Regions from separate parts of the Marinomonas posidonica IVIA-Po-181 genome, predicted to be linked through region 3. Evidence: predicted binding sites of a transcription regulator. Region 3 holds the regulator's gene; each other region holds the start of a gene.

Region 1 (4,058 bases), 1.7 Mb from region 3:
TGACTTCTTCCTTTAGCTTAGCATTCATTGGTCTATCAAGCGCGTCTACCAACTGCTCTATTTTAGAAAAATTTTCTCTTTCTAAAATCTTACCTAATCGGCTTGCCACCAAATATTGCTTATTATCACTTAAAGATATTCCACACACTTTCTGTAGATATTCCCTAAAGCGACCATAGCCAGCTGGGGTGATTGTGTTTGTACTGCTGAGCATTAAAACTCCATAATAAGCAGACTAAAGGACGAGCTCAGCTCGTCCCAATCCATTACGTTACTCAGATTGCACTTGTACTGTTTCAATCGCCAAACGTGCCAGCTCATCCGGCTGGAACTTGGCCAAGAAACCATCTGCACCTACTTTCTTCACCATGGCTTCGTTAAAGACACCACTTAAGGAAGTGTGTAGAAGAATGAATAAATCCTGCAATCGACTGTCATTTCGAATCGCTGTTGTTAAGGTGTAACCATCCATTTCTGGCATTTCAATATCCGAAATCACCATAGAAAATTCTTCTGTTACATCTTTACCTTCAGCGACCAAATTCTGTAAAAACTCAAGTGCTTCTCGACCATCGCATAAAACCGTGGTTGCAAAACCAACTTGTTCCATACAACGTTTGATTTGTTTTCGAGCAACTGATGAATCATCCACAATAAGAATGTGATGTTTTTTCGCATTCTCTTGTGTCCCCGAATCCACAATACCTTCTGAGATATCTTGTCGCATTGGCGCCACTTCAGAAAGAATTTGCTCCACATCAATGATCTCCACCATCTCTTTGTCAACCTGACAAACCGCCGTCAAATAATTATCATTTGATAGGCCTTTTGGTGGTGGCTGAATATCACTCCAGTTCATATTCACAATACGTTCAACACCACGTACCAAGAATCCTTGAATACGACGGTTATATTCCGTAATGATCACAAAGCACTGGCTGATGTTTTCTATTGGACTTGCCCCCGTTGCCAAACCCAAATCCAATATTGGAATGGTTCCACCACGAATGTGTGCAACACCACGAACCACAGGTGAACTATGAGGCATAGTGGTAAGTTTAGGACACTGAAGAACTTCCTTTACTTTAAAGACATTGATGCCGTAAATTTGCTTACCATTCAAGCGAAACAGCAACAACTCAAGTCTATTTTCCCCGACCAGCTGTGTACGTTGATTGACAGTATCTAAAACCCCAGCCATATACGCCTCCAAAATGTATAAACTGCATAATGAGGTAACCCCTCAAAATTGTTAAAATGCATTCACCAATGATAGAGTGAATATCAACAATTTACTAACTTATTCATAACGAAATCATAAACAAAGAGTGTTCATCATGCGAATCTCAAGGCTTTTAATAGCCTTTATTTGTCTTCAACCCCACTTTACTTACGCTCAGGCGCTTGAAGAAATAGTTAATCGCTTCATTAGTCAAGTGGAAATTCCTCGCTTGTCCGAGGTTTATCCCCACGCAACCATAACCATAAAACTGAACAATCTTGCATCTCTAAATTACCTACCTGATTGCAAAGACAATCAAATTAGCATTCAAAATCAACGACCAGAAGCTCGAAAACGAACCAACTATGAAATCAGTTGCCCTGATCCAGTTTGGAAGTCCTATCTGCCCGCCATTCAATCAATCAGCATTCCAGCCATTCGTGCCATCACACCGATCAATCGCGGTCAAATTATCTCTCAATCTAATACCGACACGGGTGAAGTGGATATAGCAGACCTAAGAGGCCAAGTTTATACTCAACAAAAACCACCCTATGGACTGATCGCTTCCCGCAACATTCGTCTCAACACCTTCATCACGGATAATTTAACGCGTCTTCCCACCCTAATAAAAAAAGGTGACGCCATTCAAATCACAGCCAGTAGTGGCACCATTACTGTTCGTATGAATGGTGTCGCGCTAGAGAATGGCGTTAAAGGTCAACAAATTCGCGTAAAAAACGCAAGTTCTGGACGAATTGTATACGCTAAAGTTGTAACTGACAGTGAGGTTCTTGTAAACTATTGAGTATATACAACTCGGCGAATATAAATTTCCTTTTTCTAAGGTAATTGACTAAAGTTTTCGTAGACCCAGCCGAAATCATAGACAGGCAAATCATTTAAGGGCGGAAAAACCCAATGGCAATTCATTTAACAGGTCTATCAAATCAGAGCACTATAAACAAAAGTGAGCGCACGCATAAAGACGATGCGGCCGCTGGTGCGACTGAACAAAAAGGCGGTGTGCAAAGTGGTGGCACACTGGCGGAAGACACAGTAAAACTTAGCGGAACAGCTCAAACGCTACAAAATCAACAAGCTAAACTGAATAACTTACCAGATGTTGATATGGATAAAGTTGAGCAAATTAAAAACGCCATTGCAGCGGGTGAATATAAGATTGACACCCAAAAACTAGCTAACAATATGGCTTCTATGGACACGCTATTTTAACCAGCGTGCCCTACACAGCCTATAAAGGGCTTATTCTATGATCCCCATCGCCCCCATCTTCATCAAAAGCAAAGGCATTTTAATTGAACTGTCTCAACTTCTTGATGAAGAACGCTCTGCTTACGGCGAACAGAACAGCGAAAACATCATTGCATTAGCAGAAAAAAAACAAACTCTACTTGATGAAATGAATGAACTAAATGAAAAACGCATCAAGGTTCTGGTTAAATTTGATGTGGTTGATCGTAAAAATCCGACTGAAGAAGAATTCAAAAGCTGGCTAAAATTACAAGATAGCTCGATGGATGAGGTTCGTTTACTCATGAAAGAGTGCGAAGCACTTCTCAAAAGCTGCAAAACAAAAAACAACACTAACGCTCAAATACTCAGCACCCTGCAAAAACGCAACAAACATCTATATGAGCTTTTACAGGGTCATAGCACTAAAAATAAAGTTTACACATCTCGTGGCTCCACTCGCCCTATCAGCAGCAAGCAAACCTTAGGTCGAGCTTAAAATCATATATAAATCAAAGTGATAAAGACTTATCGTTTGTAATCACAAGCGTTTAAGGTTTAAAATACACTCGACCACTGAGTCCTCATAGGTAAACAGGATATACCGGCCGCCTCCTAAGCAGCTATTCCAGGTTCGAGTCCTGGTGAGGACGCCATTCAACACATGACAAAAGAACCACTCTCTTGGCCAAAAAAAAGAGCCTCTCAGCTCTTTTCCTAAACCATCTAACGCCACAAAACTAGTCAGCCTCAACCAGCTCAAAGCTGTGGACAATCTTCACACCACCGCGCTCTAACATTAATGACGCCGAGCAATACTCTTCAGCAGACAGCTTCACAGCTCTGGCCACAACACTTTCTTTTAACTTTCGTCCTGTTACCACAAAGTGCACGCGAATTTCAGTAAATACGGCTGGCACAGCATCCGCACGATCAGCCTCAATCTGTGCCACACAAGACACAACATCTTGGCGTGACTTTTTTAAAATCCCCACCACATCATAAGAGGTACAACCACCTAATCCAGCTAACAAAAGTTCCATTGGTCTCGGACCAGCAAGCTGGTTTCCATCAATTTCTACTTTAAAACCCGATCCTGTTTCGGCTGAAAAATGGACATCTTCTTGCCAACTTACATTCGTCTTCATATCACACCTATCTGTCTGTCTTTACTGAAACAATTCAGCCAATTTCTCACCTGGATCAGGCGCACGCATGAAAGCTTCTCCCACTAAAAAGGCATAGATCTCATGATTGCGCATTAATGCCACATCTTCCTGGGTATGAATACCGCTCTCGGTAACAATCAGTCTTTCTTTCGGCACACTTTTCATGAGTTCAAAAGTGTGGTCTAAACTAAGCTCAAAAGTATGTAAATCTCGATTATTAATGCCCAACAGTTCTGTTTCTGTGAATTCCAAGGCCAAGTCTAATTCCGCTCGATTATGAACTTCCACCAATACGTCCATACCCAAATCTCTGGCCATGATATCTAAAGCTCTGAGCTTTTCACCAGACAAGCAAGCTGCAATCAATAAAATACAATCCGCACCAATGGATCTGGCTTCAATCACCTGATACT
Region 2 (4,058 bases), 1.7 Mb from region 3:
TTCAAATGATAGTTGAACATTTAATTGAGACATTTTGCGATTCGCACTCTCAACGGCCTCTCTATCTATCTTTGTAGTTCCAGTAAATCCTTGTTTATTTTGATTATTGGCTTTATTACTATCGGACAAATTTTGAACGGTTTTAGCACCTGCGTCCTGCTGCGATCTAAATTGCTCGCCCATACGTTGATCTTGTCTAGTCGCAACAACCCCTACAGACTGCTTAGAAAAATCACTAGAATTAATTGACATATAAGTAGCCCTCTAAAAGAAACAAAAGCTGGAACGAGGTTCCAGCTTTTTGTATCGCTATATTAACCCAATAGAGACAACGCTGTTTGTGGACGTTGATTCGCTTGAGCCAAGATAGATGAACTTGCTTGCTGTAGAATCTGTGAACTTGTAAGTTGAGCAGTTTCTTCTGCAAAATCAGCATCACGTACACGAGAACGTGCAGCCGATACATTTTCAGAAATATTACTCAAGTTACTAATACTGGAACCCAATCGGTTTTGAATCGCACCCAATTCCGCACGCTTAGAACCCACAGCAGCAATCATATTATCTAAAATATCAATCATACTTTGAGCATTCTGCATTGAGGTTACAGACGGAGTACCAAACCCCTCTTCTGTATCACCAAAGCTGCTTGATCGGCTTGCCGGTGGCTCAGGCATTGCTGGTGGAGTACCGTCAAACTCCTCACCATTTGCTTCGGCTGCAGCTTTCGAAGCTTCATAGTCAGCTACTCGGGCATCATAACTGTCCACTTCTGCTTGGTACTGTGCTTCCTCTTCAGCGTTAGAGGACAAACCAGCCATAGTAAAACCGCCATTACCGGCATAATCCTGATTTTCACCTTGACTTAGGTCAAAGCTGATTGTTTGATTAGCATCCGCACCAACTTGATAAACACCATTATAGCTTCCATCAAGTAATGCTCGTCCACCAAAGGTAGTATCCGAAGCGATACGATCAATCTCAGTAGACAACTGAGTCACTTCCTGCTGAAGCGCTTTACGGTCATCATCAGAGTTAGAACCGTTTGCAGACTGAATAGACAAAGTACGCATACGTTGCAACATATTAGTAGTTTCGTCTAATGCACCTTCCGCAGTTTGTGCAACAGAAATACCATCATTCGCGTTACGAACCGCCTGATTCAAACCATTAACCTGAGAAGTCAAACGGTTAGAAACCTGAAGGCCTGCCGCATCATCTGCCGCACTGTTAATACGTAAACCAGAAGACAAGCGCTGGAAAGACGTATCCAAAGATTTACTTGAATTCATCAACTGACGCTGAGCATTGATTGACGAAGTATTTGTATTTACGTAAAGAGCCATTATAGCCTCCTAGTTTTTTAAAAGCTGCCAAAAGCAGATCGTATAAAGTTTTCGACAAGGTTTTGAAAACCTTTAGTCAGTTTGGGAATCTTTTTTCCTCAAAGCGGAAAAAAACCTCCCTCAAAGCGGCAAAAAAATGCCTTAACTAATTGTTTTAACAAGAAAAACAAAAACAATTAAATTATTTGATTTTTTTTCTAAAAATGCCTTTTTAACGCTATAAAGCGATAAAAAAACCAAAAAAAGCGCACATTCGTGCACATATAAAAAGCACAGCCAAAAGAAACGCCTTTTCACACACTTCCTATTCTTTTAAGCACAACAAAAAAGCACCACCTTAGGCAAAAAACACCCCTTTAAGCGGCGACCTTTTACCCCTTCAGAAGGGGCAATGCCTTGCCATTGCGATTTGCGCGCTTTAGCCAACACCACTGCGATCAAAACCGTCTCAGGTGGCGCAAAAACAACCGACTATCGCAACACAAATTCATTTACTCGATAGCACTTAGCCAAGCGACCTTAACTAGTCCGCCAAAATACGAGCTAGAGTCCGAACCTCACAGCCTAGCTATCATAAAAAATCTCACTAATCGCACTAATTCCAATAAGGGACATCCCCTCTCAACCTGACAGCACGATGACTGAGTTGACACAAGTCAGCGAAAAACGATCAAGTAGCAAGTAACACCATTACAGAGAAGCTGCGAACAAATCACTTTCTCTAAAAATCTCAGTTTTGTGCCATTCAGTTAGCCAGCTCGGTTACAACTTAATTCACAATGAACACAGAATACGCATTGCATTAATCAACCAATCGACTAGTAATCTATCTATGTGCAATCACTCAAAACTAAGCTTGCAATATCGCTTCTCCGCTTATTCGAAAAACATCATTTCAGTAAGTCCTTGCCCACATCCTTAATCACTAAAACAATCAACAGGATCCTTTAGACAGCTCACCAAATTTGTTCGAACAAGACTAAGCTTCACCAAAGTAAGCGGCAGTTTTATGAGTTAGGCATGACCCAAACCAACAAAAAAAGCAACGCTCCTTCATAGGCTCAACCCGGCAACAACCCAAAAATAAAAAGCAACTTGCAGCCTGCTATCACTCAGATATACTGATGCTGCCGACTAAGCCGACACTTGATGATCATGCCCTTGGCATTTAGGCACAAAGCTACCCTGCCAAATAACATCAGCACTTGCTTACGCTACGCAAAAGCATCTTTATCCGGATCAACGCCCACATACATTGAGACGCGATTAAGATAAAACCTTATAGAAAACAAAAATCTAGCGATCAAAGACACCATTATTTTGCTCCCCAAGGCAGCTACTATTAGCAAGCATCAAGACCATTGAGACAGATTTCTCATGCCTTCAAATTCGGACTCGCCGCCCCATAAGATCAGGTCATCTGACACAATCTCTTTGCGCACTGCGATATAGGTATTTTTCGCTCTTTCCGAGCGTGCATTTCGTTAAAATTTCTCTATAAATCCACCTTCGATATCACTCGAATTCATTAATCCCACAATACAAACAGCAATCATTTAGACAAGCTAAATGCCGTTAAACCTCAAACATTCTTTATTTAAAGGAGTCATTTGCTAATCTACTTTTTACCTTGAGCTTGCTCCCTCTGTAATACCAAACTAATAACAACACAGATAGAATCACTCTCATGAAAATAAGGTCTGACAATAAACGTGAGATTCCCACCCAAACACTGTTAACAGATATCCAGGCCCTCCAAATATCCATCTATTTCTTCTCTCACTATCCCAGCCCCCCAAAGCCAAAAGCATTCACTTTTTAACCTCGGTCAAAACTGAGTTCGATGCTTTCACTCATAATCGAATGATTACGATCTTGATCTGGCCAAAGAGCTCTCATTTAAGAATTCACTACTCGTAACAAAAAACGCTTAATCAAAGCCACCAGTGAACATCATCAACTTCGCACTCAAGCTTCCCGCTAATTTATCTTTAATCTATTGACCAAGCTCCAGCAAAGAAGCGATAGATAGCCACATTTCTCACCTTACGACTCATTTCATGTGCTCAAATAGCAACCTCTAAACAAGTCAAATAACTTAGTAAAGTGAGCCTCAACAATCTATTCTTCGCTCCAAACATGTCACTATGTATCCTCTCATCCGCCCTTCAAAATGAAGCGCATTTACTAAGATACAAAATGACCTCCTTTTCTTTGACTGCAAGCCTCAAGTAATTTTCTTGCCGCCATCTATTTACGAATGACGTTCCTATCAAGCAATCTAGTAGTAAGCCTTTAATAATGAAGCAGTCTCTTATTCAGGCACTGATAAGCCTCGATACAATTCAAGCGAGACTCATCCCCTTTAGCCTAGCCACAACTTCCTTAGCAACACTTTTTCTACAAAACAATGACCTACAAGAACCCTCTCTCAAGCATTTTTGTTCTTCTAAGCTAATCTCATAATTGACCTAATATCACTGAGTCCTAAATTCCTAAACTCAGCCAACAAGCTAACTATGGCATTAGCCTAATAGATTCCCACTACAACAATTTCACTTTGCAACTCCATTAAATACGCCATTCCCATCAACACACAAAATCACAAATTTTTGGCATAAAAAAAGCCGGGAGAATATCTCCCGGCTAAAAGGCACCTCTAGGAGAGAGAAGTTGCCTACAATCCGAGAAGGGCTCACACCTCAATTTACA
Region 3 (4,058 bases):
ACTTCGCCAGCCAACTCTTCTTCCGTCGGCGGTGTCGCATAGGTACTCAAAGTAGCAATCAATTCAGGATCTGCAGGCTCAGGCTCTCCGCCAGCACGAACAACATCAAACATTTCATTAACAGCATCCAGTGCTTGCAATACCGTATCCATCAATTCAGAGTCAATCTGACGTTGCCCATTCCTCAGAATGTCAAAGACGTTCTCCGCATAGTGACAGCAGTCAACCAAAGCAGTTAACTGTAAGAACCCCGCACCACCTTTAACAGTGTGAAAACCTCGAAATATTGCATTCAATAGAGGCTTGTCATCTGGATTTTGCTCTAGATCTACTAATTGTTCGGAAAGCTGCTCAAGGATTTCTCCAGCCTCTACCAAAAAATCCTGTAGAATTTCTTCATCGACTTCGAAACTCATCCTCAGCTCCTTCTAGAAACCAAGACTTGATAGCAAGTCGTCTACTTCGTCTTGACTATTCAGTACTTCAGGGTTGTTTTGTTTATTAATAGACGGGCCATGACCACGTGTATCATCCTGTTCAGACTCTTTCTCTTGATGCTCAATGCCAGAGATACTGTCAACACGTCCAGCGACAGCAACCAGATGCACAAGTTTTTCTTCTACATCACGGATCAGTTCATTCACCCTTGAGATTACCTGACCAGTTAAGTCTTGGTAGCCTTGCTCAAGAAGGATTGAATTTAAATTAGAATGCAAGGTGGTCGCACTTTCATCTGCATAAGTTAAAAACACATCGATTCTTTTATACAAATCACGAAATTCTTGCGGGGTGAGGTCTCGTTGTATCAAGCGTCCCCAATCTTTGCGTAGCTCTCTTGCCTGTGTCTGTAACTCACTCGCCACAGGCACACTGCTATCCACCATATCCATGGTTTTATTGGCCGCTGAACTAGTCGTTTCGATGACATAAGTTAGTCGGTCAGACGCATCAGTGATTTTGGTAGCAGAATCTGCACCTTCACCGGCCGCTAAGTCCATAGAGTCTACTTGAAAATCACGAATAGCATCATGCAAACTTCGCGTCAGATAACCAACTTCGTTATAAAAGCTGTTGTGACGAGCTTCACTTAATTCCTGGATTATTTTAATCGCACTACTGAAATCACCGACTTCAATATGGTTTAAAAGGTCCACTGCGCCATCTTTTACAAGTTTTTCAAAATCCACTATTCCAGATCCCAATACATTTGACATCTAAACATCCCTACTTGGCAGCATCGATTCGTTCGAATATCTTTTCAATTTTTTCTTTCAGTGCCACTGCGGTGAAGGGCTTCACAACATAACCATTTACCCCAGCCTGTGCGGCCGAAATAATCTGATCACGTTTGGCTTCCGCCGTTACCATCAATACAGGAATACTTTTTAATTTTTCATCAGCACGGACAGCGCGTAAAAGCTCAATACCCGTCATTCCAGGCATATTCCAATCCGTTACTAAGAAATCAATCGTACCAGCTTGAAGTATAGGCAACGCAGTCGTTCCATCATCCGCTTCAACTGTATTGGTAAACCCTAAATCCCGTAACAAGTTTTTAATGATTCGTCTCATTGTCGAGAAATCATCAACAATCAGGATCTTCATGTTTTTATCCAATGCAACCTCCACACCCCAAAGGTATATTTCCACAACTCATAATTTAATCTCGCCAATCGCTTAGTCTTGACCGTAATCTCATAGCCGCCTGGCTATGGATCTGACTGACTCTTGATTCACTGACACCTAACACGGCGCCAATCTCCTTTAAGTTTAGCTCATCATTGTAATACAAGGATAAAACTAACTTTTCTCTCTCTGGTAAGTTTTCGATTTCGCTGGCCAATTGACCTTGAAAACCGTTTTCTTCTACCAAAGAATATGGGGCATTCTCACTATCTGTTTCCGCCCCATCGAAATTGTTTGTATCAGAGTCTAGCATCTCTTCGTAGCTAAACAGCTGAGTGGACATGGATGAATGCAACATTTCATGATATTCATCCATTCCAATTCCCATATGGGCTGCCACTTCCATATCGGACACATCTCTTCCTAACTTTGCTTCTAATTCTTTAATAGCATTGGTAACAGCTCGACCATTACGTCGAACAGATCTCGGTGCCCAATCAGACTTTCGCACCTCATCCATAATGGAACCACGAATACGAATACCGGCATAGGTTTCGAAGCTGGCACCTTTACTTGACTCAAACCGCTTATAGGCTTCTATCAGCCCCATCATGCCAGCTTGAGTTAAATCATCTATATCCACACTATCCGGTAAACGAGCTAAAAGATGATAGGCAATTTTTTTTACCAAATACCCATACTGCTCAACAATCGCATCAATCGATAACGTTGCCTTCTTTGAATAGGTGTTATATCCGCTTTTGGTTTGCATAAAATCGTTTGAGCAACCTTTTACATTTAAGTTAGTTGCGCAATCAAACTGTACTACATAGTTTGGCGCAACGCTTTCAGAAATAACATAATTTTACTAACTACCATACTTTAGTGACCCAAAAAGCTGGCTATAGTGCTCTGCCGTGTATACCGCTCGACTAATTAAATTATGTGCTCGAGCTGGCTCAATATCATCAGGTATACGTTGACCATCTGCCAAATATACTACAGGCAAACCTTCTTCAATCACCACACTTATTGCCTCCCCTAAGGAAGCCGACTCATCAAGTTTGCTTAACACACAACCATCAAGTTGAACTTGAGAGTAAACATCAACAACGGTTTTCAACACTTGCCTTTGACTAGTACAAGGCAACACCAACAATTTTTTAAGGCCTGCCCGGGCGCGTTTCATCATTAATAACTGACGTTCCAAATTCGAATCTCGCGGATTCATTCCCGCCGTGTCGACCAAAACTAAAGAATAATGGGCATATTTTGCCAACACTTCATTTAAGTCCGAATATTCATTTACCACTTCAACTGGCACATTTAAGATACGCCCAAACGTGCGCAGTTGTTCATGGGCGGCAATACGGTAAGTATCTGTGGTAATCAGTACCACGCCATCCGAACCATGCTTTAGCACATGCTGAGCTGCAATCTTACCAATAGAAGTGGTCTTACCAACGCCTGTTGGTCCCATAAAGGCAATACAACCACTTAATTCAGAAGCATTGGAACGCACTGGAATATAATCGGCTAAATGAGCCAACAAACGATTCCAGTCGTCTTCTCTACCCTTAAGGTCAATATCATCCATTAAACGTGACGCGACTAAATCGGACAAGCCCAAGCTTTTTAGCTTCTGACGCGCCTTCATTTCCAAGCTATCACGCTTACCCTTGTTTGACGAATCTTCTTTTTGACGCTGTTCAAGCATAGCACGAACGCTTTGTAACTCTTTTTCCATTTCCCTGAGTTGCTGCGTGCTGTCTGAATGCAGAATAGACAAAGCCTCTTCAACTTCAGGCTGCTCACCATCATCTGTAGCCGGCATATCAAACTGCGTTGATGCAGGTTGATTGCGATGCAATGAGGCTGAGGCCGAATGATGCGATGATGAGATTGCTTGCGCATCATTCACATATTCTGAACGAACCGATGCTGAGCTACCTTGGAGCGACTGTGGATTAGGAATATTTTGTTGTTTCGCACGTTCAATACGCTCTAAGTAATCTGCACTTGGATTTTGTACTGCATCTAACTTCGTGGAAGGATCTTCAACTGGTGCTTGGCGAGCATATTCAGAGCGAGTCGTTGACGCTTTTTTTGACATAGACGTCGGCAAAGAGCCATCATAATCGAGAGCCGCTACAATTTCTATTTCCCCAGTGGGGAGACGCTGATTTGATAAAATCACCGCGTCTGGACCTACGGCGTCACGGACTTTCCGTATCGCTTGCCGCATGTCAGGTGCTCGAAACCGCCTAATTTGCATGAATAACCTAATCCTTCCAGCTTATTTTTCTTACAAATCCATAGCTTACCCGAAAGACTCAGATAAATATAGCCACAATATTTACCATTAATAGGCAAATTTTATTGACCAATTACACCAACCACAGTAATGCGCTTATGATCTGGCACTTCCTGAT

Evidence for each region. Region 3 encodes FliA, which starts transcription of late flagellar genes. Its sites were predicted from a motif close to CTAAAGTTNNNNNNNNNNCNGCCGATA; they were not measured.
Region 1: flgM (flagellar biosynthesis anti-sigma factor FlgM) is a predicted target of FliA. The motif match lies at 2,079-2,105, and genes of this name have one in related genera.
Region 2: MAR181_RS14185 (flagellin N-terminal helical domain-containing protein) is a predicted target of FliA. The motif match lies at 1,396-1,422, and genes of this name have one in related genera.

Annotation. Positions count from the first base shown of each region.
Region 1 is NC_015559.1:3,107,606-3,111,663, forward strand. Features, by position in the region: gene MAR181_RS14260 (CheR family methyltransferase) at 1-214, opposite strand, end outside; gene MAR181_RS14265 (chemotaxis protein CheV) at 272-1,201, opposite strand; gene flgA (flagellar basal body P-ring formation chaperone FlgA) at 1,338-2,030, shown strand; gene flgM (flagellar biosynthesis anti-sigma factor FlgM) at 2,144-2,458, shown strand; gene MAR181_RS14280 (flagella synthesis protein FlgN) at 2,496-2,975, shown strand; tRNA gene MAR181_RS14285 (tRNA-Arg) at 3,057-3,132, shown strand; gene MAR181_RS14290 (OsmC family protein) at 3,217-3,624, opposite strand; gene trpC (indole-3-glycerol phosphate synthase TrpC) at 3,646-4,058, opposite strand, start outside.
Region 2 is NC_015559.1:3,086,447-3,090,504, forward strand. Features, by position in the region: gene MAR181_RS14180 (flagellar protein FlaG) at 1-252, opposite strand, end outside; gene MAR181_RS14185 (flagellin N-terminal helical domain-containing protein) at 315-1,346, opposite strand.
Region 3 is NC_015559.1:911,368-915,425, reverse strand. Features, by position in the region: gene MAR181_RS04240 (chemotaxis protein CheA) at 1-416, opposite strand, end outside; gene MAR181_RS04235 (protein phosphatase CheZ) at 429-1,214, opposite strand; gene MAR181_RS04230 (chemotaxis response regulator CheY) at 1,225-1,605, opposite strand; gene MAR181_RS04225 (RNA polymerase sigma factor FliA) at 1,661-2,398, opposite strand; gene flhF (flagellar biosynthesis GTPase FlhF) at 2,495-3,901, opposite strand; gene flhA (flagellar biosynthesis protein FlhA) at 4,003-4,058, opposite strand, start outside.